Regions from separate parts of the Acinetobacter sp. YK3 genome, predicted to be linked through region 4. Evidence: predicted binding sites of a transcription regulator. Region 4 holds the regulator's gene; each other region holds the start of a gene.

Region 1 (8,495 bases), on a different contig from region 4:
ATATAAGGGCCGTGTCGGTATTTACGAATTTATGCCTGTCAGTCTGGAGCTCAAGTCGATCATCAGTGCGCATGGCACACTCAATGATTTGAAAGGGCAAGCGAAAAAAGAGGGAATTGAGCCATTGCGGATTGCGGGTGCACGTAAAGTGATTGAAGGTGTGACCACGTTAGAAGAAGTATTGCGCGTGGTGCCATTAAATTAAGCTACAGTGCCATCTTCAGATTCACCTCATCTTGGTTTGTTTTAATAACTCCATCGAAATGATGAAACCACGATGAGGGGAAAGCATATGAACGTATTATCTAAATTTGCAGTTGTTGCTGGCTTGGTTGGCGCAACTACTTTTGCCGTAGCGAATACTACTGCCGTAAATCAGCAAGCATTGGCGCCGACTCAAATCACCACAGTCAAACAGGCTTTGACCCTGAAAGATGATACCCCAGTTAAATTGAAAGGTTATGTGGTAAAAGCAACAGGTGATGAGAAATATCAGTTTAGTGACCAGACAGGTTCAATGACGGTCGATATTGATGATGATTTATGGCGAGGTAAGCCAGTATCAGCAAAAACACCAGTGACCTTAATTGGTGAAATCGACATTGACTATAAGCCAGCGAAACGTGTTGAAGTTGATGTTGATCAGGTTCAATTCTAAAGATTGATGGACGAATAAAAAAACCACATGATCATCATGTGGTTTTTTGTTTATGATTTATTTTAAGATTATGTGAAAGATCAACAGAGTGGGCTGTTTTATGCGAATTTTATTGGCTGAAGATGATGCCTCGCAGGCGGAAAGTATCAAAGCCTGGCTGGAAATGGATGGTTATAGCGTTGACTGGGTGGAACGGGGGGATCATGCGATTCTGGCAGCCGAACAGCATCAATATGACTGTATCCTGCTGGATCGGGGCTTACCGCAAGCTTCAGGGGATGAAATCCTTAAAACCATTCGCCGACAAAACACCAAAACTCCGGTTATTTTTATTACTGCCAAAGACCACATCCATGATCGGGTAGAAGGGCTGGATCTGGGGGCCAATGACTATCTGGTCAAGCCATTTAATCTGGAGGAATTATCAGCTCGGGTTCGTTCTCAATTGCGTCAACATCAGACTCAAGCGGGTCAATATCTTCATTTTGCCAATTTACAACTTGATCCCCAAGCCAAGACTTTGATTCAGGATGGTAAAGCGGTCAATCTCACCGCTAAAGAGTTCCAGATTTTATATAAGCTGATGCAGAAACCTGAGCATATTGTGACACGGGAACAACTGGAAGAATCTCTGTATGCATGGGGCGATGAAATTGAAAGTAATGCCATCGAGGTGTTTATCTATCAGATTCGTAAAAAGATTGGTGGGCAATATATCAAGACCATTCGCGGTCTAGGCTATCGCATGCATCAGGGGGAATAGAATGAAGGTGGTGTCATTACAAACCAAGCTGGTTAAAACTTCTTTAGTAAGTTCAATGATTGCTGGATGTGTGGCATTATTTTTGTTCGCCGTGATTTCGGTATATCAAACCATGCAGGTACAAGATGAAATCATGGACGAGATTTCAGATATGTTGCTGATTACGGATTTAACCCAAACCTCTGGGCAACAAATTGATGAACTGAGTGATGAATTTGATATCCAATATCAGTTGAGCAATTCGCAGCAAGTTTTAACCCAGTCCTCGGATTTTCAGCTTGATCCACAGCATCACACTTTGATTGCAGCAACTCATGGCGACTATGGCATCATTTGGCAGCAAGGCCAGTTATGGCGGAGTTATGCGGGCGAAGATGAACATGCACATATGCAAGTACTGATTTTACAGCCGCTCGGAGAACGTTTTAAAGACTTGCTGAACAGTTTCGCAGGCTATGCGCTAATCTTGATGTTGGTGTGGCTGATGCAATGGATCATGCTACATTTCCTGATTAAACGACAATTTAAAGTGATTCATCAGTTATCTTCAGAAATATCAGAAAAAAATGCAGATGATTTGAGCCCGATACAAGCGGGCGAGGTCGAACTCAAAGAATTGCAGCCAATGTTGGGGCAGCTCAATCGACTGTTACAGCGTCTCGAACAATCCTTGCTAGCAGAGCAGCGTTTTACCGCTGATGCATCCCATGAGTTGCGTTCACCTTTATCTGCGATTCAATTGCGATTGCAGTTACTACAGCGTAAATATCCTGAACGGGCTGGTGATTTTGTTCAGATGCAGCAAGATGTGAACCGTGGTATTCAAACACTGGAAAATTTATTGCTTTTGGCGCGTCTCGATCCTGAGCATGCAGAAAATCTACCCAAAACTTATTTTGATTTAGAAGAGGTGGTGCAGGAAGCAACACAAGCATTGGCATTATTTGCTAAGGAAAAAAGCATTCAAATTCATGTAGACAGCACAGAGCAATCAAATATGCTGCATGCCAATCAGCAACTCATATTTACCTGCATCCGAAACATAATTGATAATGCGATCCGATATAGTATTGAGCAGGGACAGATTTATATTAGTTTGGAGCAGCAGCAAGATGCTATAGCGCTGGTGATCGAAAATGAAGGGCAAGGCGTGGACAACGACATACTAGAGCGATTGGGAGAGCGTTTTTATCGTGCCTTAGGAACTAAAACCCAAGGTTCGGGATTAGGCTTGTCGATTTGTAATAAAATTGTTGAATTGCATCAGGGCAAAATCAAGTTTTCCCAATCCAGCTATGGCGGACTCAAGGTGAGTATCCAGCTACCTGCATAAATTTTCTAATGAGCAAAATAAAAAAAAGCAGCATGCGCTGACATACTGCTTATTCCCACGTTTATTATTATGCGGTTGTTATTATATTACTTCGTTAAAATCAGGCGATTATTACGCGTTAGACGTAAACGATATTCTTCGCCCGCATGCATAATGCGGATTTCGCGCCCCAAGGCAAAAAGGTTGTTTGAATGCAACATTGGCAATGATTGAGTTGCATCTGTACTACGAGTAAATAGGTTGAATGGTGCGTTCATTTGTTATGCTCCGTGGTGTGTTCTTTAATGTTTTAAATGATAATCATTATCGAATAGACCTGTCAACGGAAATTTTAAGAATTTACAAAATCAGTGATTAATTTTGTTTTTGGTCATGTGAATTCGTGTTTAAATTCCCTAGAATCGGGATAAAAGATGAGAGATTTTAGTCTGTTATGACCAAAGCTACAGTTGATGTTGCAATCGCAATTTTATTACACAAAACCAAAGTATTGGTCGGCTGGCGACAGGCCAACCAGCATCAGGGCAATAAACATGAGTTTCCAGGTGGAAAAGTTGAAGCAGGTGAAACACCAGAGCAGGCTTGTCGCCGTGAGATTTATGAAGAAGTAGGGATTGGTATAAAAGACTGGCATGTTTTTGATGTGATCCGTCATGAATATGATGACATTATTGTGAATCTGCATTTGTTTCATGCCTATGTGCCCGATGAATTGCTCGATCTGATTCATCAACCGTGGGGATGGTATAAACGTGAACAACTGGCTGAGTTAAATTTTCCAAAGGCCAATGATGCCATTCTACAACGTTTGATCTGGCCTCATCTGATCAAGATTAATGAACAAATTGATGCTTTGCCGCAACAAGAGGCGCTCTTATATTGGCGTACTGATTGTGCTGATATTGGACAGATCCAGCAGCAGCTTTTAAGGTTGAGCGATGCGCAATTACAGAAATTGATGATCAATATCGATCTGTGGCAGGAACTGGATGCTGAATTACGCGATAAGATCTCAACCATCCACTTGAAGCAATCACAGTTGATGAATTTAAGTAAAGCTGGCTTGGTTATTGGGACGCGCTTTGTCGCCGCTTGTCATGATGCTGTCTCTTTGCAACATGCCCATCATATTGGTTGTGATGCGGTGTTGTTAAGTCCGGTACAGGCGACAGAAACGCATCCTGATGCGAAAGAATTGGGTTGGGACGGTTTTGAAGAACTCGCTCGAACAAGCGATATTCCTGTGTTTGCTTTAGGTGGTGTTGCACCTGCTGAATTAAAACAAGCCCAAAAGCATCATGCTTATGGGCTTGCCGGGATCCGTCAGTTTAGTGCAATTGACTAGTTTTAAAGGGCCTGAAGGGCTCTGCGAGCTTCTTGGGCCTTCACCGAATGATTACGGGCTTCACTGGCTTTAAGAATAATTAACCACAACTGCTTTTTCATGGCATTGCTTTGCGCGTAACTGAGGCCACGGCGTGCCAATGCTTCTGCATTGGCATACTCTTTACGTTGATCGGCAATCATTGCCAAATATAAATAAGTTTCGGTGGCTTGTGGCGCGATACGTTGCGCCTGAAGGGCATAACGTTCAGCTTCCGCAAGTTGTTGCTGCTTATAAGCGACCTGCGTTTTTTGCATCAAGGTTTTAAATGCAGGTAGCTGACTACCATCATTAAACTTCTGCTGAACCTTTTGTTGAGGCACAACCACAGGAACGCTTTGACGCTTAATCTCTTTTTGATCATAAGGCGTAATTTTCACCCCAGAAGAAGGTTGAGTCACTTTCTTCGGTGGGTGAGTTGGCGTGGTCTTGGTTGGCGTCTTTTCAGGTGCCGTTGTACAACCCGCCAGTATAAGCATTCCGATAATCGCTACTGTTTTCTTCATCATGTCCAATCATCCTTTTGAGGCTTAGTTCTCACCGTTACCGTTATAGCTGCCGCTGGAAATAACGCGTGCAGGGCTACGATTGGATAAATCTGTATCCATCTGGTTTTCACTCTCACGAATATAGTTACCAATGCTATCCTCATGCTCATCATTCTGTGTGTCATCTGTTTGTGGAATATAGGTCGGTTCCACTTCATAATGAGATTGACCACATAAGGTTGCACGACGTGGCACGGTTTGACGGAGTAATGGAATATACATTGCACCATCACAGCCTTGTGCAGATAAATCACCACTCGCGCTATCAATCCATTGCCATTGCACATTATCAGTCTGGCGCAGATTAACAGGCTCTTGACGAAGCTGTTTCATCACATTGGTCCAGACCGGAAGTGCACCTGATGAACCTGTTAAACCTGTGACTTTATTGTCATCGAGACCTAACCACACCACTGCAACATGATTGCCTGAATAACCTGCGAACCATGAATCTCGGGTGTCATTGGTGGTACCAGATTTACCCGCCAGATTTAATGACTCAGGTAAGCTGTTATAGGCAGAGCGACCTGTACCAGAGCGCATCACTTGTTGTAAGCCAAAGTTCAGGATATAGGCTGCAGCAGGGTCAATGGTCTGTTGTACATTTAAGCCATAACGCTCCAGTAAATGTCCTTTGGCATCCACCACAGTACGGATAGAGCGAGGTGGATATTTAAAGCCACCTGTCGCAAAGTTGCTATAGATGCTTAATACTTCCATCGGTGACATATTCACTGCGCCCAGATAGATCGAAGGGTAGGCAGGAATATCTGAAGTCACACCAAACTGTCTTAATTTATTGCTAAATGCAGATAAACCAAATTCATTGCCTAAACGGACAGTGGATAAGTTGTATGAGTTTGCCAAAGCTTGTTGCATTGGTACAACACCATGCTCACCGCCGCTATAGTTTTTCGGTGTCCAGCTCTTATCACCATCAATTGGAATATTGACTGCGCTATCTTCAATCGGGCTTGCCCATGTGTATCGGCCTGACTCGATTGCGTTCAAGTAAATGATCGGTTTAAGCAAAGAACCCACTTGACGTTTTGCATCAAGCGCACGGTTAAAACCAGTAAAGTCCTGTGTTGAACCTACGGCTGCAACCAGTTCACCATTTTCAGGGTGGGCAACCAGCACAGCACCTTGCAGGTTTCTTAAACGGCCCGGGTTGGCATTGGCTAAACGGCTGACGGTACTCTTAAATGCGTTCTGTACCTGAGTTTGTGCGATTGGATCAAGGGTTGTGAAAATTCTTAAACCTTGATTGGTAATATCACTTTCCTGATATTCCGTGCGTAATTGACGACGCACAATATCCAAGAAGTCAGGGAATTTTGCAGGGCCTAAAGTTGGCTTGCTAACCACATTTAAAGGACGGGCAATTTCATCTTCATATTCTGCATCGGTCAAATAACCCATCACTTTCATGTTGTTTAGTACAACATCACGACGTTTCTTCGCCGATTCTGGATTACGCCACGGATTGTAGAGAGAAGGGCCTTGAACTAGGCCAACCAGAAATGCCTGTTGTGAAATATTCAGTTCACGCAATGGCAGACCGAAGTAAAACTGTGAAGCCAAGCCGTAACCATTAATAGAATAGCTACCATTTTGGCCTAAATTCACTTCATTTAAGTAAGCTTCCAGAATCTCATCTTTGCTGTAATGTAATTCAATCAATAGCGCCATAAGTGCTTCATTGACTTTACGTTTCAGCGTTTTTTCAGGTGAAAGATAGAAGTTCTTCACCAACTGCTGCGTTAAGGTTGAACCACCTTGACGACGGCCACCTGTCACATTACTCACGACAGCACGGGCAGTACCACGAATCGAAAGACCATGATGGTGATAGAAGTTACGATCTTCCGTCGAGATCAGAGCTTCGATCAGGGTTTTTGGTACTTTATTCAATTTAATGAGAACGCGGTCTTCATTATGTTGCGGATAAATACCACCAATCAATAAAGGTTCTAAACGTGCAATCCCTGTATTTGAGGGTTTGGTTGAGCGAACCTCACTCACTTCGCCATTGGCAAATGCTAGTTCCAGTACCTGTTCAGGCTCAGTACTATCACCATAGTCAAAACCACGGGTGTGTACATACATCTGATTGCCTTGAACCACATAGCTACCAGACTTATCGTAGTTAGCCGTATTCTTATACCCAAGTAATTTTAACTCTTGCGTAAAATTATCCTGAGTAATCGGTGCATTGGCATAGATTTCCAATGGGCGTGCAAACACCTTGGCAGGGATGTCCCAACGCTGACCTTCAAACTTGTCACGAATAATATTATCCAGTCGGATCAGATAGATACTAAAGGCAACAAAGACACCTATCACTAACATTGAGAAAATGAGTGCTAGAAAACCAATACCACGTTCAAACTTCATAGATTTGCGTTAAAACCAAAACAATGACGGTAATGATGCGATAGCTTATTGTCATTTTGCAATCATAAAACTGTGAATAAATAGCAACATGCAATAAAAAGATTAAGAATGTGTTGACATTAAAGGTATAAAAAAACAACGGATAGACATTTTTATACTTTTTAATCAATCATCAACGCAACATTGGTTGTTAATGATATGATAGTCAGTAATCGCGACGGAGCTGAATTATTCGTGCAAATTTCACATAAATCCTTTCGAAATATTGGTCTCATTGGACGACCAGACAAGTATTCTGTAGTAGAAACGTTATGTTTAATTCATGATCATTTGATCAATTTAGGTTTAAACCCCGTTTTTGATCAGGAAACAGCGAAACTTGTCCCCTATAGTCATGGGCAGACTGTAAGCCGTAACTTGCTGGGTGAAGTCGTAGATTTAGTGATTGTGGTGGGCGGTGATGGTTCACTGTTACATGCAGCGCGAGCTTTAGTCAGACATAATACCCCAGTGCTCGGTATTAACCGTGGTCGACTCGGCTTTCTAACCGACATCAAGCCAGCCGAAGCTATTTTTAAGCTGGATCAGGTATTACAAGGTCAGTTTCAGTTAGATCGCCGTTTCTTATTAGAAATGGAAGTCCGTACCAATGGCGAAACGATTTATGATGCAATTGCATTGAACGATGTAGTGTTGCATTCAGGAAAATCGGTGCATATGATCGATTTTGAACTGAATATTGATGGGCAATATGTCTATCGTCAGCATAGTGACGGTTTGATAGTTTCCACACCAACGGGTTCGACTGCTTATGCGCTGTCAGGCGGCGGGCCGATCTTGCATCCAAGTATGGATGCGATTGCACTGGTTCCGATGCATCCGCATACCTTGTCATCACGTCCTATCGTGGTCGGTGGGCAAAGCGAAATCAAGATTACCATTCGTGAAAATCGTGTTTTGCCTATGGTTAGTGCTGACGGACAACATAGTGTTGCATTAAATGTCGGCGACACGGTGCATATCCGCAAACATCCGTTTAAACTAAGCTTATTACATCCACCAGGTTATGACTTCTATATGGCATGTCGTACCAAGTTAGGGTGGAATCAAGATTTTGAATCTTTTCAACAGGATGACTCATGAATATTGAACAAATGCTCGCTATTTTAAATCCTGAAATTGTTGAGCGTCTTCGTACAGCTGTTGAAATTGGCAAATGGCCAAATGGTGTTGTATTGACCAAAGAGCAGCGTGAAATCTGTATGCAAGCAGTTTACGCATGGGAAATGGAAAATTTACCTAAAGAACAGCGCAGTGGTTATATCGACCGTGGTACTAAAGAAGAAGGTGAGGAATGTGATGATGATCATCACAAAAATGAACCTGAATTTAAGCCGATTAGGTTTGTTTAA
Region 2 (8,495 bases), on a different contig from region 4:
CTAGCATCATTACCATTATTTTTATGATCCTGAGTTTTGGCTTACTCGCCGTGGCAATGAAAACACTCCCTTTAGGCACAGCCTATACCGTATGGGTTGGAATTGGTGCAGTAGGTGCATTTCTGATTGGAATATTCTTTTTAAATGAACCGATGGGTTTATTACGTCTTTTGGCAGCAGCCTCAATCGTTTTTGGTGTTGTATTGATGAAACTGACCACCGAGTAACGTTTATTTCATAAAGCCCTTTTCAGGGCTTTTTTTGATGTTATTAAATTGCATCTTTTCAAGCTATGCTAGGCTAAGAAGTCTTTAAGCCTTTGATAAGGAGCGATACGTTGTACGAAATAAGAAAAGCAACATCAAATGATTTTAATGAATTAACAAAAATATGGCTGCAAGCCTCAATCAAAGCGCATCATTTTATTCCTGTAAGCTATTGGGAAAGCAATACAACCAAGATGCAAGAGATCTATTTACCCATGTCTGAAGTTTATATTGCGGAAGATGCAATCAATATTTATGGGTTTATTGCCTTGGTAGAAGACACTGTTGCAGCTATTTTTGTATCTCCTGAACACCAAGCAAAAGGCATAGGCAAACAACTGATCTCATACGCACAGGATATGAGAAGCCGTCTAGAGTTAAACGTCTATCAAGAAAATAAAAACAGTGTAAAGTTTTATCTGGCCAGTGGCTTTAGGATTATAAATGAAGGCCTCGATACAGCCACCAATGCAAAAGAATATGTCATGCTTTGGGAGAAATCGTAGAATCTGCATCAACGCTTCGTTTCGTTGCTATAAACATTGATTTTATCGTTTTAAGAAAAGTGTTCTTTCTACTTCACGACGGCGCACCAGACCCTTTAGAATTTGCCCGCCACCTTTATTCCATACTAGAAACTGATCTGCCGCGGCTCGATAGTCTCCAGCATTTAAATACTTGAGCAGTGTTGAATTCTTAAATGCATTCTGGCCAATGTTATAGCTGAGGGAAACCAGTGCATCAAATTGATTTTGAGATAGTGTTACTAACACTGCTTTATTAACGGCCTTCTGAAAATGCCTTAAGTCATGCTGAAAAAAGGATTTTGCCTGCTCTACGGTGCAGTGATCACCTTGTTGCACCCGAATACCATCAGGGTAAACCGTAGTACCAAAACCAATCGTCCATGTACCTGTACCATCATCGTAGGCATCTAACTTCAAATCTTCGAAGCTCGTAATCAGATTAATCCCAGCCTTATTTATAGACCTTTCATAATCATCTGAATCAACTGCAACACCAATGGCGTCATCTACATCAACAGCAGTTGCGATATTTGAATCTTTATTTGCGCTACGATCCTGATATGAAAATGACTTAGAACCAATAATCCTGTGTAAAAAATCAAAAAACGTCTTCATGATGCATTTTCGCTCTCTGTACTGATCCATCAACCCATTTCAATGATCTACTAAAAACTCACCCTATCATTCATTCAATAAAAAACCTGCTTTATTTATGTTATTTGCTCAATGAAAAACCCGCCGAAGCGGGCTTATTTATTCTTCAATTTCAATCGGGTCACCATCTTCAGGTCGAATATGTCTTTCCCCATCATCAGCAGGATCTACACTCGAACCATCTTTGGTAATACTGTTGTATAACTCATCCTCTTTTTTATCATCAATGAATTCCTCATCGTCGAAATCCATCGCTTCATTATCATCATCAAAATTTAAAGGCTTATTTTCATCGATCATGATCTGCATCCTTTATTTAAATATACCATTTCATGCTTGAATAATTGATAGAGATATTCAACAGTGAACAAACACCTTTTGTGTAACCAATGCTTCAAAATGTATGGATGAGTAATAAAAAAGGCGCCTAAGCACCTAATTTGATTAATCGAAAGCTATTGTGACTGGTTACATTGAATCGTTTTATTGAAAGTTTTATATGACCCTGTTGTGACCATACCAGGCATATAAATCTGCTCACTATGAGCCTGAGCTTTGCTTTCAAGTTCAGTAAAATCTTTGCCCTGACAAATACCTTCGGCTTTTTTATCTACCTTTTTCTTCATCGACTCATCTGATGCAAAGATATTGGCTGTGGTCTGAATCCTATAAGCACCAGAATCAAGTTTCGTCGCTTGCGCTGGAAACATCTGTGCGCAGCCTTGTAGGAGGAGTAATGGAATAATAATCCAAAAAAATTTCATAGATATTCTCTTTCACAAGATTAAACTTTGCTCGCCGCATAAGAATATCATAAATAGCACAAGTTCCCTTTGAGTTAAGAAACTTGCAATTATTCAATCCTGATTATCACATATTGCAAACCGACATATTGATCAAGTTTGGCATGGTTCAAAGTATCATGAAACTCTACTGGCACTTCACGCTCTGTTTCTTCAAATATCCATTTGATATTTTTAATAATTTCAAATTTACCATCAGCATCAAATTTTACACTTGGATCGACAATAGCCTTAACCCTGATGTTTTTATTCGCTTCGATATCTCTTAATGTGATAATTGCCATATCAATCCCCTGATAAAGACCTTTTATATCACATTAGCCTAAAAATTACTGATAAATTAAATATTTATTTCACATTCGATTCATCTGCCTTTGTCTCCGAACCAGTCCAAGCACAGTTTTACGTGCCCGAATCTCTTCTTCCGAAAAAGGCAAATTTAAAATTAACAGTTCAATAGGCAAAGCGCTGTTCTCAATCAAAAAACAATCTTGTTCTGTACTCCAGTCTGGAGCAGGAAATTCAGGCTTAAGGCGGGATCTTTTCATGCCTATATTCTAATCTATTTTGATCAATAAAAAAGCCCACTCCATAGAGTGGGCTTACCCTTATATTCTTTTGCGCTGAATGAGGGTTATTGTTGTTTAGTTATAATGAAACAACAAAGCAAATATAGAGCAAAGTGTGACATACATCAACAAAAATATGTAATTTACAGAGTGACTTTAAAGTTCAACTACACAATATAACATTTGACCAATGAGTCAGATGTTAACCCGTTTTATTTCTTTCTTCCTATCTTAGCCATCCATGCAAGTACCAAAAATATCAATAAAATAATAAATACAATATACATATAAGAAGTCTAATTAAAATAAATACTTAGCTTATGACAAAGCATCAAGGAAAAAAGTTCATCTCTTAACAGAGCGATTAAATTACTTGCTTATTTGTTTGGTGCAGTAGTGATACTTTTCCGCTTTATTTTCAATCCCAACCGTATGAATACATGAACAAAAATGAAGTACCCTCGCGTGAGGTATAGCTTCAGGAACATCTACACCATAACATTGAAGATCCACCTCACCCAATCTTGGTGCCATAATCCATTGACCTGTGTAAAAAGGATAAGCAAATCCAATAATTACAATACTAATGAGTATAAAAATAGGAAAGTTATTTCTAATATATTTCAGCATTTTTTAAATTCTTGATAAAAGTAAATGTGTTGTTAAGCGTTAATTTTAATGATCGCCCGATAATTGTAACGGATAAACAGTCACAACAAATCCTTCTTTAGCGAATAAATAAACCTAGTCATTTTTAGAACTTTTAACTTATCGCCTCGTTCTGAAAATCCTTTCAAAATAGGACAAAACATCACCGACAAGTTATGACGTATCATTGCTTTTAAATGCTGTAAATATGAACACTTCGACACCATATCAATAAGGTGAGTTCCAAAAATACATTTCTCTCTCCCATGATTTAATCTTCGACAAGGTACAACTTCGTCAACTCACATCTCTGAAAATTCATTTATGGAGCATGTGATGCAAAAGCAACGCTATACAACCCCTTTCGCACAATACATGGGCAAAGATATCGATGGCTTCTACCATGTGCGTTTAGGCCCGAAAATCTATCTACTTAAAGTTTCATTAAATTACACACCTGAATTTAATACTGAATTTTTTGGTGGCGTTCAGGCTGCTCCTTTTGATTGGCATTCCGTTCTGGTCAAGGATACATCTGTCAGTGAACCTCGTCCGATTACTCCCGATGAACTAGCAATCAAATGGCTTAAAGGTAATTTGAAGAAAATTATTAATTATCAACGTGCCATAAAGCGAAATGCCAATAGCCAAACGATGCGCTTAAAAAAATCACAGTAGATATTTCCCTGCGCTATTAAATATTAATCAATATCACTCTCTCAATATCTGATTGACATAAAGGTATATTTTTATTGACATCTCAGGCTTTTTTCTAAAATTCATTATTCTTTTGCCGCTTTATAATTTAAATTTTCATTCAAGATAAATCTATTATGCTCTGTTTTGGCCTTTTACATTGATCGCAATAAATCAGTCATCGAATATTTACAATCAAATTTGTTAATACGAAAATATTTAGACTAATCTCTAAATAGTTTTATAAAAAGAGCGACTTAGAAGTCAATCAAGTAAAATGGTGTACAATGAACTGCCTTATAATTATATGTTTTAGTTAAAATTATTAAAACGTATTGATATAAAATGATTTTTACAACTATAAGGATAAATTATGGAGTAAAATTACACTCAAATAATAGAGTTTTATTGAAATTTTATTAAGAAACCTTATATTGGTATATACGTAGCGACCAACTGCCATATGGATCTATCTTCATAAAGCGTCGGTTTATACCTTTTTGATTAGAGGAACACCTCATGAATAAGTTAACAGTTGCAGTTTTTGCAGGCTTAATGACCCTAACTGGTTTTAGCGTACAAGCGGCAACCCCAGAACAAGAATGTAAAAAGTTACAGGATGACTATAACCTCATCTATGCATCTAAAGGATTCTGTTTTAAAGATGCTGATGCTAAAGCAAAATTTGGTAATGAAAACTGCCACACCACTAAGCCGAAGTTCTCTGACAAAGAGCAACAACGCCTTGATGACATTAAAGCTCGCCAAAAAGAGCTAAACTGCAAATAAGCAAATCTTTGCGAAGTGTTCAGCGCTCCGCTTTAGGCTATTTTATTTAATGCCTAAATTCTCAATGTTAAAGCACATACTCCCTATTTAAGGATGAATCATGGCATACGATGACCAAAATATTTTCGCACGTATCTTGCGTGGTGAATTACCTGCAATCAAAATTTATGAAGATGATCAGGTACTCGCTTTCATGGATATCATGCCTCAAGCTGATGGTCATGCTTTAGTTATCCCAAAAACACCAGCGGTAACTTTACTTGATTTGCCGGCAGATGCAGCGGCTTACACGATTCAAATCGTACAAAAAGTTGCTCAAGCGATGGAAAAAGCGCTGGATGTTAAAGGCATTGTCCTGATGCAACTTTCTGGAGCTGCGGCGGGCCAAACCGTACCACACGTCCACTTTCACCTGATTCCAAGTTCAATACATGAGCTTGGTCGCCATGCTGCACAAATGGGTGATCAGGAAAAAATTAAAGCATTTGCTGAAAAGATCAAAGCTGCTCTTTAAACGTCAGTTTTGTCAAAAACGGAGTTGTTACTCCGTTTTTTTATTTTCTAAGCCATTAAAAATAAATAAGAAATATAATTATTACCAAATATGAATCGTCATCAAACTGTCATTTTTCTTTCACTTCTCTGTCACAAAGTTTACCGATACTGCATACAAGTCAGTGAGCTGTGTAACTTTATGTACACAAGCAAGCTTATAACAGTAACTAAGGCATCGGCCATTTACAAAAAAGTGTTTTGGAGAAATCTCAATGAAAAAATTGCTTCTTGCTGCTACTGTAGCAACTTTAGCCATGAATGCAGCGCAAGCAGCACCAACATTGTATGGTAAGCTCAATGTGACTTTGGATCAAATTGATAAAAATGGCTTTAAAGACGAAAGCGTAACTAAAGTAAACTCAAACGCTTCTCGTATCGGTGTAAAAGGTGAAGAAAAACTGACTGAAAAATTAACAGCAGTTTATTTAGCAGAATGGGGTGTTTCAGCTGACGGTTCTGGTTCAGATACTGACTGGGGTATGCGTAACCGTTTTGTAGGTCTTAAGTCTGACGGTATTGGTACTTTAAAAGTAGGTCAATTCGACTCTTACCTTAAAACTGCTGCGGGTAACAACCAAGATATTTTTAACGATCACACTGAACTAGATATGACCAAAGTTCTTGCTGGTGAAGATCGTTTAAGCAACGTAGTTGGTTTTGAAACAGACAAGAAGTTACTAGGTGGTCTAGCATTCAACATCATGTTCCAGCAAGGTGAAGAATCTTCAGCTGTTAAAAATGATGCGAAAGGTCAAAAAGGCAGCCGTGATGGTTTTGGTGACGGTGTTTCAACATCTCTTACCTATGAAAATAAAGACTATGGCCTAGCAGCAGCTGTTGCAGGTAACTTTGGTGTAGCATCAACTTATAATGCTTATAATAAAGAACTTGGTGGCAAAATCTATTCTGATGCAATCCGTGTAACAGGTTCTTTAGACTTGGCTCCAGCTGGTGTTAACGGTTTAGTATTGGGTGCTTTATGGCAAACTGCTCAACCAACTGACGATACAGTTGTTGTTGCTGGTACACCAGCTGTTTCATACAAAGGCTTGAAAGAAGATGCATTTGGCGTAACAGCTGCATATGCGATCCCTTCTACACCTGTGAAATTAAAAGCAGAATACATCTCTGCAAAAACAGAAGTTGATGGTCGTGAAGATCGTAAAAATGACTTGTATGGTATCGGTGCAGACTACAACATCAATAAACAAGCTCGCTTCTACGGTGTTGTTGCTCAACAAAAAATTGACTGGCAGAAAGATGATAACAAGAAAACTGTTATCGGTTTGGGTATGGAATATAACTTCTAATTTGAAGTTAGCTTCTTAAACAAAAATAAAAGGGCAAACTGCCCTTTTATTTTTTTCATTTATTATTTTTAATTAAAAAAGCTTTTTACCGTTTTACGAAAATTTTGAATCACCAGCTCCCTTGTTCTACCACGCCTAAAAATAAGAGAAAATGGCGCGCAATAACCAAACATTGCGGGTAATAAGACTTTTAAACGTTTTTGCTCCACCCAAAACTGTGCAAAATGTTCGGGTAAATAACCAATGTATTGCCCAGATAAAATTAGAATGAGTTGTGCTTCCATTGAGTCAACTGTCGCAAATGAATGCTTAAATCCCTGTTTTGCCAGTTCAGTGTGACTCCAGTAACCACGACTCACCATTTTTCCTTGTCGAATAACGTCAGCAGTCAAATTCTGGTGTGCGAACATAGGATGTTTATCACTACAAAATAGCCACTGTTGTTCTTTATGGAGAGGCTGATACATCACCCCATTCATTTTCATAAAGAATGAACCAATCGCGACATCAAAACGATTTTCCAAAATTCCCATTTGCAACTCATACGGCGACTGCACCTGAATTTTGATATAAATATGAGGGTTTTGTTTTGAAAACTCACGAATCATTTGATCCAGAGGAATATTCTGATCCGTCACCATAGAATCTAGCATACCGATTCTCAATGTACCGGTTAACTCACCTTTAATCTGGGCAGTATGTCTGGAAAAGTTTTCCAGTTCATGCAAAATCCGTTTGGCCTCCTGTAGAAACATCTCTCCTTTTTGGGTTAAAGAAAAACCACCACGCCCTCGTTCACATAACTTAAAACCCACGATTTGTTCTAGTTGAGTCATATAGGTACTAATTGCGGAGGTTGATAGATTCAACTCCTGTTGAGCATTTGCAAAGCCTTTATTCCTTACAACGCTGACAAAAATTCGAATCAATTTAATATCAGAATAGGCCACTTCTTCCATCATATTTTCCTTATTTTCTCTACATTATTTTAAAACATCCAACATCAGATTAGTTTAGAAAAATCTGAACTAAGTTTTTTAAAAAAAGGATTTATTCCTACCTGAGACTGGTTGATAAATAAATAAAAGGAGAAATAAATGAACAAGATGTTAAATCAACCACTCGGTGGGAATGAAATGCCACGCTTTGGTGGGATTGCCTCGATGCTACGCCTACCAGTGGTAGAGCATGATGCAGGGCTTTCTAATCTAGATGCAGCTTTCATTGGCATTCCTTTAGATATTGGCACCTCCTTGCGTTCAGGTACCCGTTTTGGTCCTCGTCAAATCCGTGCTGAATCAGTCATGATACGCCCTTATAACATGGCAACTGGTGCGGCTCCCTTTGAATCCTTGAATGTTGCAGATCTTGGTGATGTTCCTATTAACACCTTTAACCTAGCTGAAGCGGTACGCATTATTGAAGAATATTATGACCGTATTCTGGCACATCCTATTATTCCGCTCACACTTGGTGGCGATCACACGCTGACCCTTCCCATCCTCAGATCTATCTATAAAAAACATGGTCCAGTTGGCCTCATTCATATTGATGCTCATGCCGATGTCAATGATGAAATGTTTGGCGAAAAAGTCGCACATGGCACCACTTTTCGCAGAGCAGCAGAAGAAGGCTTACTCGATTGTCAGCGTGTTGTTCAGATTGGCTTACGTGCTCA
Region 3 (8,495 bases), on a different contig from region 4:
TGACTGACGCTAAAAAGCTATTGTGATTAAGGCTTTCGGGATAAGAAAATTTTAGGGTTATAGTTTTATCAGTAGAAATTGATTCTTAACTTTTTTAAAATTTTACACTAACATGGTTTGGGCTTAATTTATTTTTTTTAATTACACACAAAGTGTTTGATTTGTATAAAATAAGAGGAATAAAGAAGTTAGCAATATTTTATATAGGTGGTAAATTGTTAAAACCATTTTCTAATGGAAAAGTAAAAAAAGCTGGAATGGATTTACTTAAAGAGAGTTTAAATGAAGAGGAGTTGGAAAACGTACTTCAAGTTTTAACTTATTGGAGAAATGCGCATATTTTACCCTTGAATCATGCTGAACAACTATTGTTAAGATATATTTTTAAAATAGATAAGCATGCTTTTTTGGCTAAAAGGCTTAAGCGCTTTGAATCTATAAGAAAGAAATTGCGTTATATTTACAAAAAAAATAATAATGCTATGCAGTTGACTGGAATGCAAGATATCGGAGGTCTTCGAGTTGTTGTCTCTAATTACTCTAAACTAAAGAATATTCAAAAGATACTAATGAATGAAGTATGCTTCTATGAAGATAAAAAATTAATTAAGTTTGATGACTATATCAATAATCCTAAAGATAATGGTTATCGAGGAATCCATTTGGTTGCTAAATTCTTGAATCAGTATGGGGATTCTAGAAAAATAGAAATTCAATTAAGAACAAGGCTTCAACACAGTTGGGCTACTAGCTTAGAAATTATTGACTTGTTTACTGGGCAGAACTTAAAAAGTGATGATGGTGAAAAAGGTTTTTTAGTATTTTTTAAACGTGTTTCAAATCAGTTTTCATTAATTGAGAGAAATGAAAATTTTTCTAAAAGTAATATGGAATTAATAACTAGAGAGTATTTAGAGGCTGTCTTGAAATCTGAAGCCTTATATATGGAATGTATAGAGATAAAGAACTTCTTAGAAAAATCAAATCAGTTTAGTAAAAGTATTGAACAAAACTTTAATGACTATAGAGTGTTACTAAATAAGGTAGAAAAGGATGTTGTTAAACAAAAAAACGGCTATGTACTACTACGACTAAATACTATCAAAGGTAGTGTCGATACAGAGTTCTTTAGGAAAGAAGATTACTTGAAAGCTACTAAACTTTATGGTGAATATGAGAAGTTATTATTAACTAATAAGAGTTGGGTGATTGCGTTGGTATCTACTAATGCATTTGGTGGGGTTAAAGAAGCATATCCAAATTATTTTGCAGATTCACAATTATTTCTTCAGTATTTAGGCTTAATTAAGATTGCTGCGAATTTGGCTGAAGCAAAACTGAGAACGTTAGCAGTCTAAATTTATTATTTATAGTTAATTTAGAATGAATGAACCCTCTCAAGGAGAGGGTTTTTTATAACTTAAGCAATCGAATCATCTAAATTCGGCGCTAACCAACGCTTCGCTTCATCCAGTGTCCAGCCTTTACGTTTCGCATAATCCTCAAGCTGATCTTGAGAAATTTTGCCCACATTAAAGTATTCACTTTCAGGATGTGAATAATAGAAACCACTGACAGAAGAAGGCGGCATCATCGCAAAGTGTTCAGTCAACTTAGTACCAATTTTCGCTTCCGAACCTAACCAGTCAAATAACACCGCTTTTTCAGAATGTTCTGGGCAAGCAGGGTAACCTGGTGCAGGACGAATACCCACATACTTTTCTTTGATCAATTCTTCATTGCCCAAAGTCTCATCGGCTTTATAGCCCCAGAACTCTTTACGGATACGCTCATGCAAATGTTCTGCGAAGGCTTCGGCAAAACGGTCTGCCAAAGACTGAACCAGAATGGCTGAGTAATCATCACCTTTGGCTTTATATTCATTTGCCAATTCTTCAGCACCAAAGATCGATACAGTGAAACCACCAAGATAATCAGTATTGTCTTTAGAAGTACTAATAAAGTCCGCTAAAGATAAATTCGGTTTGCCTGTGACTTTGTCGGATTGCTGACGAATATGCTCAAAGGTATGTGTAACTTTTTGACCCGCTTCATCAAACACGCTTACTGTATCCGCACCGGTACGTTGCGCAGGGTATAGGCCAAATACAGCACGTGCATCGAAACAGTTATTCTCGATAATGTCTTTCAACATCTCTTGTGCTTGGTTATATAAATCAGTGGCTGCTTCACCGACCACTTCATCTGTCAGGATTTTCGGGAATTTACCTGCCAAGCTCCAAGAGATAAAGAATGGTGTCCAGTCAAAGTACTCAACCAATGTCGCCAATGGATAATTGGTAATGACTTGCGTACCTAAAGTATTTGGAATTGGTGGCACATAGTTGTCATCCACCTTGAAACCATTTTCAATCGATTCCGCATAGCTGAGTTTGGCTGCTTTTGGTTGCTTGTTAGCTAAACGCTCACGGATCTTGGCATATTCAGCACGATGTTCTGCAATAAAGTTGCCACGCATTTCTTTAGAGAGCAGGGTGGTTGCAACACCCACTGCACGTGAAGCATCAGCCACATAGATCACCGCATCATTTTGATACTGAGGATCAATCTTCACCGCAGTATGTGCTTTCGATGTGGTTGCGCCACCAATCAACAGTGGAATGTCAAAGCCTTTACGTTGCATTTCTTTGGCAACAAATACCATTTCATCCAAAGATGGAGTGATCAAACCAGACAAACCGATAATGTCACATTTCTCATCAATCGCGGTTTGCAGGATTTTTTCCGCAGGTACCATCACGCCTAGGTCAACGATGTCATAACCATTACAACCCAAGACCACGCCAACGATATTTTTACCAATATCGTGTACATCGCCCTTAACAGTTGCCATCAACACTTTACCTTTAGACTGGCTACCTGTTTTTTCAGCTTCGATGTACGGATTCAGCCAAGCGACAGCTTGTTTCATTACACGCGCAGATTTCACTACTTGTGGCAGGAACATTTTACCTGAGCCGAACAGGTCACCGACCACGTTCATGCCATCCATCAATGCACCTTCAATTACATCAAGTGGACGCTTGGCCTTTAAACGGGCTTCTTCGGTATCTTCATCAATATACGTGGTGATACCTTTGACTAAGGCATATTCAAGACGTTTTTCAACAGATTCATTACGCCATTCAAGGTTCTCAGCTTCGCGTTGTGCGCCACTATGACCACGGTATTTTTCAGCCACTTCAAGCAGTTTCTCTGTGGCGTTTTGACCTGATTCACCTTGGTTCTGGTTCAGAACAACATCTTCAACCGCTTCTTTCAGTTCTTTTGGAATATCATCATAAATCGCCATTTGACCAGCGTTCACGATCCCCATGGTCATGCCTTGCTTGATGGCATGGTATAGGAATACTGAGTGAATCGCTTCACGGACAGGTTCATTACCACGGAAGGAGAATGAAACGTTCGATACACCGCCTGAAATCATGGCATGTGGCAAGTTCTGTTTGATCCAGCCCGTAGCCTCAATAAAGTCGACGCCATAGTTGTTGTGTTCTTCAATACCTGTTGCCACGGCAAACACGTTCGGGTCAAAAATAATATCTTCAGCAGGGAAGCCGACATCATTGACTAAAACATCATAAGAACGTTTACAGATTTCACGCTTACGTGCAGCGGTGTCTGCCTGACCCGCTTCATCAAAAGCCATGACAATAATCGCAGCACCATACTGGCGGCACAGGCGTGCTTTTTCGACAAATTCGTCATAGCCTTCTTTTAAGGAAATCGAGTTGACGACAGGTTTACCTTGTACACACTTTAAGCCAGCTTCAATGATTTCCCATTTTGATGAGTCAATCATGATCGGCACGCGAGAGATATCAGGTTCAGATGCGACAAGGTTTAAGAAATGCACCATCGCATTTTGCGAATCGAGCATCCCTTCATCCATGTTGATGTCGATAATTTGTGCACCCGCTTCAACTTGTTGCTGAGCTACTTCTAAAGCTTCGGCAAAGTTTTCTTCACGAATGAGACGTAGGAACTTTTTTGAACCCGTCACGTTGGTACGTTCACCAACATTCACGAATAAGGAATTTTCATCAATATTAAAGGGTTCTAAACCACTTAAACGGCAAGCTGGAATGGTTTCAGGCACTTGGCGTGGCTGAATGTCTTTGACTGCATTATAAATCGCACGGATGTGGTCTGGTGTGGTACCACAGCAACCACCAGTAATGTTGATCAAACCGCTTTCAGCAAATTCTTTAATGAATGCTGCGGTTTGTTCTGGAGTTTCATCATATTCACCGAAGGCGTTCGGCAAGCCCGCATTCGGATGGGCTGAAATAAAGGTATCTGCAACATCAGCAATGGTTTTGATGTGTGGACGCATTGCATCTGCACCAAGGGCACAGTTAAAACCAATCGACAGTAAATCACCGTGACGAACCGAGTTCCAGAACGCTTCTGCGGTTTGACCCGTTAAAGTACGGCCTGATGCATCGGTGATGGTACCCGAAATCATCAATGGCAGTTCATGACCGATTTGCTTGAAGACTTCTTTCACTGCAAAAATCGCTGCTTTACAGTTTAAGGTATCGAATACGGTTTCGATCAACAGAATGTCTGCACCACCTTCGATCAGGGCATGCGCTGCCTCAATATAGTTTTCTTTTAATTCATCAAAGGTAATATTACGGAATGCTGGATCGTTGACATTTGGCGAGATTGAACAGGTACGCGATGTTGGGCCAAGGACACCTGCAACAAAACGAGGTTTATCTGGGGTTGAATACTTGTCACATGCGGCGCGAGCTAAACGCGCTGCTTCACGGTTGATCTCTGGCACGAGGTCTTCCATGTGATAGTCTGACATCGAAACGCGTGTGCCGTTAAAGCTGTTGGTTTCGATAATATCTGCGCCTGCATCGAGATAGGCTTCATGAATGCCTTGAATGATTTGCGGCTGTGTTAATACCAATAGGTCATTATTGCCTTTCAGGTCTGATGCCCAATCTGCAAAACGTTCACCACGATAATCTTCTTCTTCTAATTTATGGCGTTGAATCATCGTTCCCATCGCACCATCAATAATCAGGATACGTTGGGCAAGAAGTGATTGTAGGGTGGCAAGCGTGGACATGAAGGAACCCCAGTAGCTGATGAAGATAAAAAGCAGGGGCATTGTAACAGAAGAGATGCTAATGCGCTTATTTTCAGCAAGCTAGAGTATGATTTATGGGGTCACATGAAAAATGTCATAAAAGCTTCATTAAGTTGTCATAATTGAACGGAATAATGCTTAAAAAGCCAACAACTTATTCGAAATATGACAAAAATATGTCATCTTTCGTAGCATTTGTTGCAAAATCAGACAAACAGTTTTGTTGTACTTTTAAGGTTTGTAATACATTGTTTTTTCTTGATTAAAATTAAAAATGTTGTGAAATTATCGTAAAAAAACACAAAAAAACAGGGTAAAAATATGAAATTTTGGCTTTATGTGACAGTCCTTTGTCATATAATTGTCATAATTTAATTAAACAATACAGAGGATTTTATTATCCTCTCACCGTCTACATGAATTCTAATCTTCCTCCTGTTTCGGATTCACCGCTTGCCAGTTCTCAGGCAAAATCGACGAATGTACATGTACCAACACCGAAATTTTTTATGCCGGTGTTTTTGACAATTATTGTTGCAACACTTATCTATATCGGTTTTCAGTTAAGTGCTGATCTGGCACATGTACCGCCGTTAAGTTTATATTCAGTTATTCTTTTATCGACGGCACTTTTCATCGCTTTAGGCTTTGAATTTGTAAATGGTTTTCACGATACGGCAAATGCTGTAGCGACGGTTATTTATACCAATGCATTACCTGCGCCAGCAGCAGTCATGTGGGCTGGCTTCTGTAACTTCCTTGGGGTTATGGTTGCGAGCGGTGCGGTTGCATACGGTATTATTGCATTACTTCCTGTAGAAATGATCATGAATGTCGGCAGCGGCGCTGGCTTCGCGATGGTTTTTGCATTGTTAATCGCGGCGATTCTCTGGAATCTAGGCACGTGGTTCTTAGGAATTCCTGCATCAAGTTCACACACTTTAATCGGTTCGATTTTAGGTGTGGGCATCATGAATCATATCTTGAATGCGTCTGCTGGTGCGACCAGTAGTGGCATCGATATTGATCAGGTGATTAAGGTTGGTAAGGCTTTACTGTTCTCGCCATTGATTGGTTTTGCGTTTGCAGCCGTTCTATTCTTGTTGGTGAAGAAAGTCTTTAAACGCCAAATGGAGCTGTTTCAGCCACCAGAAGGCAATAAGCCACCACCACCACTAATTCGTGCGATCCTGATTTTTACTTGTACAGGTGTAAGTTTTGCACATGGTTCAAACGATGGTCAAAAAGGCATGGGCTTAATCATGTTGATCTTAATCGGTTTGGTTCCATTGGCTTACTCATTGAACAAAAATCTGGATGCACAACATTTACAGTCTTTTGAGCAGCTTTCTGCCCAAACTGCTGTGGTTTTGAATGTTAATCAAAACGAACTGACAGATGAAAAAGCACGTGATGTATTAACCAAATATATCCAGACCAAAGAGCAAACCGCTGAAGTTGTTCCTGCACTTGCAAGCATGACATCACATATCGGTACACGTGTTGCGGGCTATGGTGATCTTAAATTGATTCCAGAAGCGGCAGTCAGTGAAATCCGTAATGACATGTATTTGAGTACGACAACATTCAAACGTTTAGACAAAGCTGAAGCTTTACCAGCAATGGATCAAGATCAGGCGAAAGTTGTAAAAGAATATCGTAATAGTCTGGACTCATTCCTTCAGTACATTCCGAACTGGGTTAAAGTTGCAGTAGCACTTGCACTTGGTCTAGGGACGATGGTGGGCTGGAAACGTATTGTTGTGACTGTGGGTGAACGTATTGGTAAGAACCATATGACTTACGGTCAGGGCATGTCTGCCGAGCTAGTGGCAATGAGTACCATTGCTGCAGCTGATGGTCTTGGTATGCCAGTGTCTACTACTCACGTTTTAAACAGTGCGGTAGCGGGTACCATGGTCGCGAATAAGTCCGGTTTAAACTTCAATACCGTGAAAACCATTCTTTCTGCATGGGTCTTCACTTTACCAGCAACGATTGCATTGTCTGGTGGTTTATACTGGTTATTCTTACAGTTTGTCTAATGATGCTGAATCATTAGATTAGAATGAAATTTAAGGCTTTGCTTCGGCAAAGCCTTTTTTTATGTGTATTGATTGATGGTGTGGGTAGAGGCTATAGATTTGAGTGGGTTTTAAGGCCCGCAGAGAGATTAATCTTAAAGCGTATTGTTGAGTAGCATCAACTGGTTTAACAGGCGTAGAAGCGATTTTAGGGGGATAATTGGCGCACTAAAAATATCACTACGATAGAGATGGTCTAGGCGTGATTTAAAATGCTTCTAATAAAAGGGCTTTCTTCCCCAAATGAGGAATATTTTTTAAAGATCTTATCCGTTAGTATCAATAGACAGACCGTGCTAGGTTGTGCTGTTTGTTATTCATAAGAACACTATTTTTGTTGTTTTACACTCCGCCATTCTCTATAGAGAATGGCTTTTTTTAGCTTTGGTAAAAATAAAGCCCATAAAAAAAGAGCTATCGAAATAGCTCTTTTTTCATTTCACAAGACGATTAAGCTTGTTGAATACCTGCAACAACCCAATCTTGTTGTGAACCAGCAGGTTTTACAAAATGCCAGATTTCAGCAAAAGGTTGTGGCAAGCTGTTTAGATCTTCACTTACTGTACCCGTAAAGCGTACGCTCACGACATATTGACCATTTTCAGTTGTGCTTTCGACAACCATCGCATTGAGATTGCTAAATTCAGCAACGTCTTGATCTTGGTTTGCCATGATATCGCTATGCATTGAACTATAAAGCTCAGGCGTTAAATAACGACGGATTTCTTCGACATTGCTTGCGCTGTTTACCGATTGAATATGGTTAAAACGTTGACGTGCAATACGTAAGAATGCAGCAGGCTCAGTACCATCTGGTAATTGATTGCCACTGCTCATAGACGCGCCACCAAATGGTGCTTGAGGAGCTGCAGTACCACCAGCTACAGATTGACCAAAAATATTGGTGTTATCTGCTGATTGACGTGGCGCTGCTTGAGGTGGAACCTGACGGCCAAAGTTGTTTTGACCGCCATTGTTTGGAGCGTAAGGATTATTGGTTGCTAATTTTTTTTTTGCGCCCAATCTGCGGAACACAAAGAAGGCGATTGCAGCAGCGAGAAGCACCCAAATCCAGCCAGGAATACCACCTTTTTCTTCCTGTTGCTGTTGAGCTTGCTGAGCAGCTTCTTGCTCAGTCGCTGTTGGGTTATGTTGTTTGTCATCCGCCAATGCATTGGCAGCTACAGCACCGACTGCTGCACCTGCAACACCCGCAGCAACCATAGAGCCCACACCTGGACCTGATCTTTGAGGCGCAGTTTGTTGTTGAGGCGCTGGAGCTG
Region 4 (8,495 bases):
GTGTGCAATGGGTCAGAAGCACCAAGGTCAATAAGCTGGCTAGTGAAATGCTACGAGCGGTGCTGGAAAATGATTTCCATCAGGATGTATTACAACGCGGACTGGATCTGGCACATGAGTGGATGGTATCTCATCCTGAAGAAGCACGCGATTTATCACGTAAACTGTTTCAAGAGCTTGGTGTCTGGAAACTAGCCAAAGGCGCTAGCTGGATCGGGATTGACGTCCAGCAACGTACCATTGACTCGCTGATAGAAAAAGTTGAGTCGATGCTAGCCAATCCTGATCATCCATGGCGTCAGGATATTGAAACAACCACACATAATCTGATGCTGGAACTGGCAGATACCGAAAGCGAAGCCAGCCAACGTTTAAATCGTGGCAAAGATGCGTTGCTGGATAGTCCGCAAGTATTGAACTTTATCAGTGGTGCAGTCGCGATTCTATGTGATGCGATTAAGACCGATTTAATGCAGGAAGATTCAGGAATTGCGACTAACTTACAGGCGGCGATACAGCAACTAGGTGAAAGCCTGATTCAAAATGAAAAAGTACGTCATGTGTTAAATGAAAAAATGATCGGCTTAGCGACCAATTTCAGTGAGCAATACAGCGACAAAATCATTCGCTATATCAGTGAACGCATCCATGAGTGGGATTCACGTGAAATGATTGCCAAAATCGAAAGCGAGGTTGGCGGTGATTTGCATATGATCCGTGTTAACGGCGTGATTGTCGGGGCTTTTATCGGTTTAGCACTCGGTGTTATACGTGCTATTGTGGAAAATGTTTTGTAAATTAAATCAAATCGTAAAGTTCTCTAGCTCAATTTAAGTTGGGATCAACTATCGTGACGGCGGCATGGATGCCGCCCGTAGTGCTGCGGCCTCAAGGATGGGCCGTCAGCACTACAAAGGATTTTTGTTACTTTTCATCCTTGAAAAGTAAAACATGCCTATGCAAATTACATATAATTTCTCACAGCCTATGAGGCTGTGCAGAGTCATCGTAAAAAAGAAATTAGATATTAAAAAGGACATCCGATGTTGCAACTTCAGTCAAAACTCCCAAGCCAAGGCGTTACCATCTTTAGCGTAATGACTGAACTCGCACACCGCCTCAATGCCCTCAACCTGTCACAAGGCTTTCCCGATTTCCCAGCTCCACCAGCATTACTTGAAGCGCTTAGCCAAGCGACGCTCTCAGGCCATAACCAATATCCAGCAGGTGATGGTGTACTGGCTTTACGAGAACAACTGGCCACACAATTTTTACAACGCGATCAAATACAACTTGATCCTGCCACTGAAATCACCATCACTTCAGGCGCAACCATCGCGATCTTTTGCGCCATTCAAGCCTGCATCCATGCAGATGATGAAGTGATTATTTTTGATCCCAGCTATGACAGCTACGCCCCAGCAGTTCAACTGGCTGGTGGAAAATCCATTCATATCAACTTGGAAGCACCCTCTTTTCAAGTGGATTGGCAAAAAGTCAAAGACCGTATCAATGCGAAAACCCGCATGATTATTGTGAATACGCCGCATAACCCAACGGGTGCAATCTGGTCAGAACAAGACTGGCGACAACTGATTGAACTAATTCAAGATAAAAATATTGTGGTGCTATCAGATGAAGTCTATGAACATCTGGTATTTGATGGACAAAAGCACTTTAGCGCACTGCAATTTCCTGAATTACGCGAACGCAGTTTTGTGATTGGTTCTTTCGGTAAAACCTACCATGTCACAGGCTGGAAAACAGGTTATTGTGTTGCCTCTCCGCAGCTGATGCGTTTGTTCCGCCAGATCTATCAGTTTGCCAATTTCTGTGGCAATACCCCTTGCCAGTTAGCCCTTGCCCATTACATGCAACAGCACCCTGAACATATTCAAGAGCTACCTCATTTTTATCAGGCAAAACGCGATCTGTTTAATACACACATTCAAGATTCACGCTTTCAATTCCTACCTTCCCAAGGCACCTATTTCCAGAATCTGGATTACAGCAACATTCGTCCAGATCTAAATGATGTTGAGATGTGCCAGTTCCTTGCGGAGCAACACAAAATCGTGGCGATTCCCATTTCAGTATTTTACCGACAAGCGCCAGAATCACTGCGCTTGATACGATTCTGCTTCGCCAAGACTGATCAGACACTACAACGTGCAGGTGAAATCCTCCTACAGTGTTGATCAACAAAAAATAAACCGAACGATAAAGTTCCCAGCATCGCTTATGATGGTATGTTGAAAAAATAGATACGCTTCAGGATGAAGGGTGAAGGAAACTGAATGACTCCACGTCAACCTCTGGTGATGCAACCGAATCTCTGGAAAACATTTTTTGTGTTTCTGGTACCTTTGATTGCCACCAATATTTTACAAAACCTGTCGGGAACGATTAATACCATCTTTGTCGGTCAAATGATGGGCGTAGATGCGATTGCGGCTGTTTCCGTATTCTTCCCGATCCTGTTCTTTTTGCTTGCCTTCGTGATCGGTATTTCTGCTGGGACAACCGTACTGGTGGGACAGGCCTGGGGCGCACAAAACCTTGAAAAAGTCCGCTGTGTAATTGGTTCAACCTTATTTATGACCATGATCGGCGGATGCATTATCGCGGTGCTCGGTCTAGTATTTGCCAAGCATATTCTGGAATTATTGGGTACAGATCCAAAGGTGATGCATCTCTCCTTGCCTTATGTGCAATGGATGCTGGTCGGTAGTCCGCTGCTGTTCGTTTATATTATTTATACCTCGATTCTTCGCGGTGTCGGGGATAGCGTCACGCCTCTGATTGCCTTAAGTCTGACCAGCCTGATTGGTCTAGCCGTAACGCCAGTTTTACTGAAAGGTTATTTGGGTTTCCCTGCATTGGGAATTGTCGCGCCCGCGATTGCAACCATTATGGGCTATGCCTTTGTGCTGATTTTCTTAGCCGTTTATCTGAACCATAAAAATCATCCATTAAAGATAGATCGCCAATTGTTGCAACATATCCGCCACGATTCCGAGCTCAGTAAATTAATTCTAAAACTCGGTATTCCAACAGGCATTCAGATGGTCACGACGTCACTGGCGGGGCTGGTGATTATCGGTCTCATTAACCATTACGGCGCGCATGCCACCGCTGCCTATGGTGCCGTGAATCAGGTACTGAACTATATTCAATTTCCAGCCTTGTCGATTTCGATTGCGGCCTCGATTTTTGCTGCTCAAGCGATTGGTGCAGGTAAACCTGATTTATTGGCCAAAGTGACCCGTACCGCTTTGGGCATGAATTTCTTGTTTACGGGAACATTGATTGTTCTGGCCTATTTATTCTCAAAATATTTAATGGCGCTGTTTATTACCGATCACAGCGTAATTGTTTTGGGACAACAACTACTCTTTATTGTGTTGTGGTCAATTTTATTTTTTGGCGCCAGTGCAATTTTTGCCTCGATCATGCGTGCCAGCGGTACAGTCAATATCCCGATGCTGATCAATATTTTTACCATTATCCTGATCGAAGTACCGTGTGCCTATTGGTTTAGTTCATTGTGGGGCTTAACGGGTATCTGGATTGCCTATGCGCTGTCCTTCGTGAGTCTGTGCATCTTCCAAGGCTTTTATTATCAATTCTTCTGGAAGAAATCAAAAATCAAAGTCCTGATTTAACCTGAGTTCGAGGCTGAATATGGTACTTGGAAACGTCATCTACAACCTGAGCAAGCCAAAGCGACTAAAGCTTTGGTGAAGCGCAAGATAAACACTGTGCGTAGTTTGTTATTCAAGCATAGCTTTCACCTTGTGGTACGGCAAAGATTATTAATCTTCGCTATTCGCCCCTCAGGTTTTGCCCTTACGGAGCATTCGCTCCTCATACCAAAACAAAAGTAGAGCGAGCCTGAACAAAGTTGAAATATATTTCAACTGAAGTGCAAGACGTAGTGGCTGATCCTAAAATTGGATGAGGACATTGTAAGACTCCACCAAGCTAATTATTTTCAATAGCTTAGAGGGTAGTCAAACCGAACTCAGATTGTTTAATATCTGCTTGTTCTGACACAAATAAAAAAGCCATTCAAATAGAATGGCTTTTTTCATGCTGTAATGACTTACATCATCTTGGTTGCAAAGGCTGCAATGCGTTGATAACCCGTTGGGAATAAACGCTGGAAAGAATCCACAATACGTGCATCTGTACCAATTAACAGACGGCGTTTATCCTTCTGCACTGCATTCAGAATTTGACGTGCAGCTTCTTCTGGCGGCGTACGCAGGAACTTATCAAATTGCTTGATTGATTTGCTCGGATCCATACCCAAACTCTTCAAGCTGTCATTCATTTTCGCTGCTTTGGCAATATTGGTACGAATCCCGCCTGGGTGTACACAAAGAGAGCTGACACCGCCCTTCTCAATATCCAACTCCTGACGTAATGATTCAGTGAAACCACGTACTGCGAATTTGGTTGCATTATATGCAGATTGGGTTGGCTGCGAAGTTAAACCAAAGATACTTGAAATATTGATGATATGACCATCTTTGGTTTGTTTGATAAATGGCAGGAATTCTTTAGTGCCATACACCACACCCCAGAAATTGATGCCTACGATCCATTCCAAATCTTCATAGCTTGCACCTTCCACGGTTGAGCCAAGTGCTACACCTGCGTTATTGAAGATCATATTAACCGAACCATGATCCTGTACCGTCTCTTGCGCCCACTGTTTCACCGCATCACGGTTTGACACATCAAGTACTTTCGTCGTCACTGTTACAGGGTATTGCTTCAATAATTCAACGGTTTGTGCCAAACCTTTTTCATTGATATCACTTAACGATAAATGACAGCCTTGTTTCGCTAACAAGATCGCCAGTTGTTGTCCAATCCCAGAACCAGCACCCGTGATCGCTGCGACTTTATTTTTAAAATTTTTCATTGCCTATCCTTTGTGTTGCGAATGATATGCACAATATTCGCCCCAATCATGCGTTGTCATGTGCTGTTTAACCTGTAACCAATATAATTTTGACAATACAGGTTGTCAATATAGTACACTCAAGCTTTAAGACAAATGGCAATAACCGACACCTAACATGTCATAATAGGCCTATTTACATTCTTGATCGAAGATGTTTAAAAGAGACAAGGCATATTTTCAAAATTTAGTTATGCTAGATCAACAGCACATGGCAGCAATGTAAAAAAGCACGAAATATACGATTTAGAGAATTTTAGGGAACGGTTTTTCAATGGCAACTCAAGAGCAAGCGACAGACAAGAAAAAAAAGACAGCAGTGAAAGAGCGACAATTCAAGGGTCTTTCTTTAACTGAGCGCAAAGAAGCACGTCGTGAAAAACTGATTGAAGCGGGTATTGCGACTTACGGTACACATGGCTTTTTCTCGGTGACCGTTAAAGATGTCTGCAATGAAGCCAAGCTGACTGAACGCTACTTTTATGAATCATTTAAGAAAAGTGAAGATCTTTTTCAGACTGTGTTTCTAAAAATGATCGAAAAAATGCAAACCTGTCTGACTCAGGCTGTACTCATGGCAGCACCTGAACCTAAAAATATGGTGAATGCAGGCTTATCAGCACTCCTGAACGCCATTAAAGATGATCCGCGTATGGCACGGATTATCTATATCGATGCCATGCTGGTTCAGGACCTGCATAATCAAGCCACGATTCAGGAAACCTTGACTCAGTTTGACCGTATTATTCAAGGCTTTGTGATGATTACCATGCCCAATGCGCCGCAAAGCACCGAAGAAGTGTCTTTAATGGCAACGGGCTTAAATGGTTATGTGACCCATATTATTATTCGATGGGTCTCAGAAGGCTTTAAACAGCCGCTTGCAGATGTGCTTTCAGCTTGTTGTGCTGTGTTTTTGTCCTTTATCGAAACAACATCTCAAAAAAATTAAAATCGTTTTACAGTTTTGTGACATGAAAAGCACTTCCATGACAAATTGATTAACTCAATGAATTTACTTGCTTTATACCTAGGCAAGTTGTCATCATTTGGTCATTGCGCTGCCCCACAATTGTCACAATTTATTGCTAAATTCGACTTTATTCCCTCTTTTGCAATGATATTGTCATAATTAATCTTTGTAATAAGCCTGTCATAACAACAAAACGGTTAAACCGTTACGGAATTTAAGGGTATTGCGCTGTGAAAGATGACTATATTTTAATTGTCGATGATGAGTTACCGATCCGCGAAATGATCCATACCTCTTTGGATATGGCAGGCTTCCAATGTTTACAAGCTGAGGATGCCAAACAAGCGCATCAGATTATCGTTGATCAGCGTCCTGCACTTATCTTGCTGGATTGGATGTTACCAGGTGGTGTGAGTGGTGTAGACTTATGCCGTCGCCTTAAACGCGACGAGAACCTGTCTGAAATTCCTGTAATCATGCTCACTGCACGCGGTGAAGAAGACCATAAAGTTCAAGGTCTTGACGCAGGTGCAGATGATTACATGACCAAACCCTTCTCGACACGTGAACTGGTTTCCCGTATCAAGGCGGTATTACGTCGTGCCAACGCACTGAGCGGTGAAAAAGTGATTGATGCCAATGGCTTATTGCTGGATCCTGTCAGTCAGCGTGTTAGCTTTGGCAATAGTATTTTAGATATGGGGCCAACAGAATATCGTTTACTGGCCTTCTTTATGACTCACCCGGAACGCGCTTATACACGCGCCCAGTTACTTGATCAAGTGTGGGGTGGCAATGTCTATATCGAAGACCGTACCATTGACGTGCACATCCGTCGTTTACGCAAAGTGTTAGAACCTTTTGGTGTTGACCGCTTTGTCCAAACGGTTCGTGGCACAGGTTATCGCTTCTCGACACGAGCAGATTTAGCAGTAGGTTAAAAATCTTTTATGTATGAACCTTATCCCGTCCCTGAACTGGCACGTGAACACCAGCGTTTTCGCTACAGCAGTTTATGGACGTTTGCAAAACAAGATTTAAGACTGTTACTTTTTTTCTTATTGATTGCAAGCTTAATTGGATTTGGGGTTGGATACTTTTGGAGCTGTATTTTTATTGCTTTTGTGGTGTTTTTCGCCCTGCAGCTCCGCTCGCTTTATCTGGTCAATGAATGGATTTCAAACCGCCCCTATGATGTCCCGCCCAACTTAAACGGGATCTGGGGTGCATTACTGTTCAATGTTTATCGTGCACAACGTCAGGAACGCATCGTTCAAGCGGAAATGGTTGGTCTCATTGACCGAGCCCAGTCTTCTCTGGTTGCTCTGGCAGAAGCCGTGGTTCTGATTGATGACCAACATCAAATCGAATGGTGGAACCCCGCAGCCGAAAAGCTATTGGGTATTAGTCCCCTCGACCGCGGACGTAACTTATTGTCGATTTTACGTCAGCCAAGTTTCATTGAATATTTTAACAACCCAGATCAATCCCCTGATGGGATTCGTCTGCAAGCGCAGATGGAAGAAGAGCGTTATGTGCACGTCAAACTCACCCGTTTTGGGGGAGAAAGTCGTTTATTGGTCGCACATGACACCACGCGCGTCCATAATCTGGAACAAATGCGTAAAGACTTTGTCGATAATATTTCACATGAATTGCGTACACCGCTGACCGTACTCAGTGGTTATATCGAAACCTTTACCGATCAAGATGACATTACGCCGCGCTGGAAACGTGCTTTTACGCAAATGCAGTCCCAGACCAAACGTATGAATGCCTTGGTCAATGATTTATTGTTGTTATCAAATTTAGAAAATAATAAGAAAGTCGCAAAAAATCAGATTATTGATATGGCAAATCTAATGAACCAGATCTTTGATGATGCGCGTGCTTACAATCTTGATTATGGTCATACTTTAAATTTGGATATTGATAGCCATTGCGACCTAATTGGCTCAGATATTGAAATTGCCAGTGCTTTCAGTAATTTAATTACCAATGCAATTAAATATACGCCGCCTGGTGGCATCATTACCATTGGTTGGCATGAAGCAGGTGACCATGCCTCTTTTACGGTACAGGACAACGGTATCGGGATTGATCCAAAACATTTACCACGCCTGACTGAACGCTTCTATCGCGTTGATAGCGCGCGTAGCCGTCAAACTGGTGGTACAGGTTTAGGACTTGCCATTGTAAAACATGTACTCATGCAACATGGCGCACATCTAGAGATCACCTCTAAAGAAAATGAAGGCTCAACCTTTACCGCGATCTTCCCCAAAGAACGTCTTTATCGAATGCTGTAAATGTTTAACTTCAATAAAAAAGCCGATCCTTCTCGATCGGCTTTTTAAATTCTGGATCATTCCAATCAACTACTTGCTTTCGCATTGAGCTCTGTCGGCTCGACCAAATGACTTGGCAAGCCAAAGATATGGTCAAAAAAGTAATTATAAACAAAGGTATAACATGGAATCAGCACCATCAAACTGAAGTCCAGCAAGAATGCTTTGACTAAACTGATTTGCATCCACCATGCGATCAATG

Evidence for each region. Region 4 encodes PhoB, which activates phosphate uptake and scavenging genes when phosphate is short. Its sites were predicted from a motif close to TGTCATNAANCTGTCATAA; they were not measured.
Region 1: A9Z07_RS02675 (NAD(+) kinase) is a predicted target of PhoB. The motif match lies at 7,133-7,151, and genes of this name have one in related genera.
Region 2: A9Z07_RS01965 (porin) is a predicted target of PhoB. The motif match lies at 5,563-5,581, and genes of this name have one in related genera.
Region 3: A9Z07_RS15560 (inorganic phosphate transporter) is a predicted target of PhoB. The motif match lies at 5,480-5,498, and genes of this name have one in related genera.

Annotation. Positions count from the first base shown of each region.
Region 1 is NZ_LZPJ01000019.1:4,201-12,695, forward strand. It holds gene A9Z07_RS02635 (GspE/PulE family protein) at 1-205, shown strand, start outside; gene A9Z07_RS02640 (NirD/YgiW/YdeI family stress tolerance protein) at 293-658, shown strand; gene A9Z07_RS02645 (response regulator transcription factor) at 759-1,421, shown strand; gene A9Z07_RS02650 (sensor histidine kinase) at 1,423-2,754, shown strand; gene hemP (hemin uptake protein HemP) at 2,841-3,011, opposite strand; gene A9Z07_RS02660 (NUDIX domain-containing protein) at 3,188-4,099, shown strand; gene A9Z07_RS02665 (hypothetical protein) at 4,102-4,647, opposite strand; gene mrcB (penicillin-binding protein 1B) at 4,669-7,083, opposite strand; gene A9Z07_RS02675 (NAD(+) kinase) at 7,318-8,226, shown strand; gene A9Z07_RS02680 (YeaC family protein) at 8,223-8,495, shown strand.
Region 2 is NZ_LZPJ01000013.1:54,125-62,619, forward strand. It holds gene A9Z07_RS01910 (DMT family transporter) at 1-227, shown strand, start outside; gene A9Z07_RS01915 (N-acetyltransferase) at 338-772, shown strand; gene A9Z07_RS01920 (lysozyme) at 815-1,408, opposite strand; gene A9Z07_RS01925 (hypothetical protein) at 1,547-1,747, opposite strand; gene A9Z07_RS01930 (hypothetical protein) at 1,903-2,157, opposite strand; gene A9Z07_RS01935 (hypothetical protein) at 2,301-2,534, opposite strand; gene A9Z07_RS01940 (hypothetical protein) at 2,604-2,798, opposite strand; gene A9Z07_RS01950 (hypothetical protein) at 3,804-4,145, shown strand; gene A9Z07_RS01955 (YARHG domain-containing protein) at 4,683-4,952, shown strand; gene A9Z07_RS01960 (HIT family protein) at 5,053-5,466, shown strand; gene A9Z07_RS01965 (porin) at 5,720-6,817, shown strand; gene A9Z07_RS01970 (LysR family transcriptional regulator) at 6,886-7,776, opposite strand; gene speB (agmatinase) at 7,915-8,495, shown strand, end outside.
Region 3 is NZ_LZPJ01000129.1:15,663-24,157, forward strand. It holds gene A9Z07_RS15550 (RelA/SpoT domain-containing protein) at 216-1,358, shown strand; gene metH (methionine synthase) at 1,421-5,107, opposite strand; gene A9Z07_RS15560 (inorganic phosphate transporter) at 5,545-7,173, shown strand; gene A9Z07_RS15565 (Tim44 domain-containing protein) at 7,663-8,495, opposite strand, start outside.
Region 4 is NZ_LZPJ01000070.1:28,163-36,657, reverse strand. It holds gene A9Z07_RS06190 (DUF445 domain-containing protein) at 1-797, shown strand, start outside; gene A9Z07_RS06185 (pyridoxal phosphate-dependent aminotransferase) at 1,044-2,198, shown strand; gene A9Z07_RS06180 (MATE family efflux transporter) at 2,298-3,665, shown strand; gene A9Z07_RS06175 (SDR family NAD(P)-dependent oxidoreductase) at 4,106-4,933, opposite strand; gene A9Z07_RS06170 (TetR/AcrR family transcriptional regulator) at 5,247-5,924, shown strand; gene phoB (phosphate regulon transcriptional regulator PhoB) at 6,176-6,886, shown strand; gene phoR (phosphate regulon sensor histidine kinase PhoR) at 6,896-8,254, shown strand; gene A9Z07_RS06155 (PACE efflux transporter) at 8,320-8,495, opposite strand, start outside.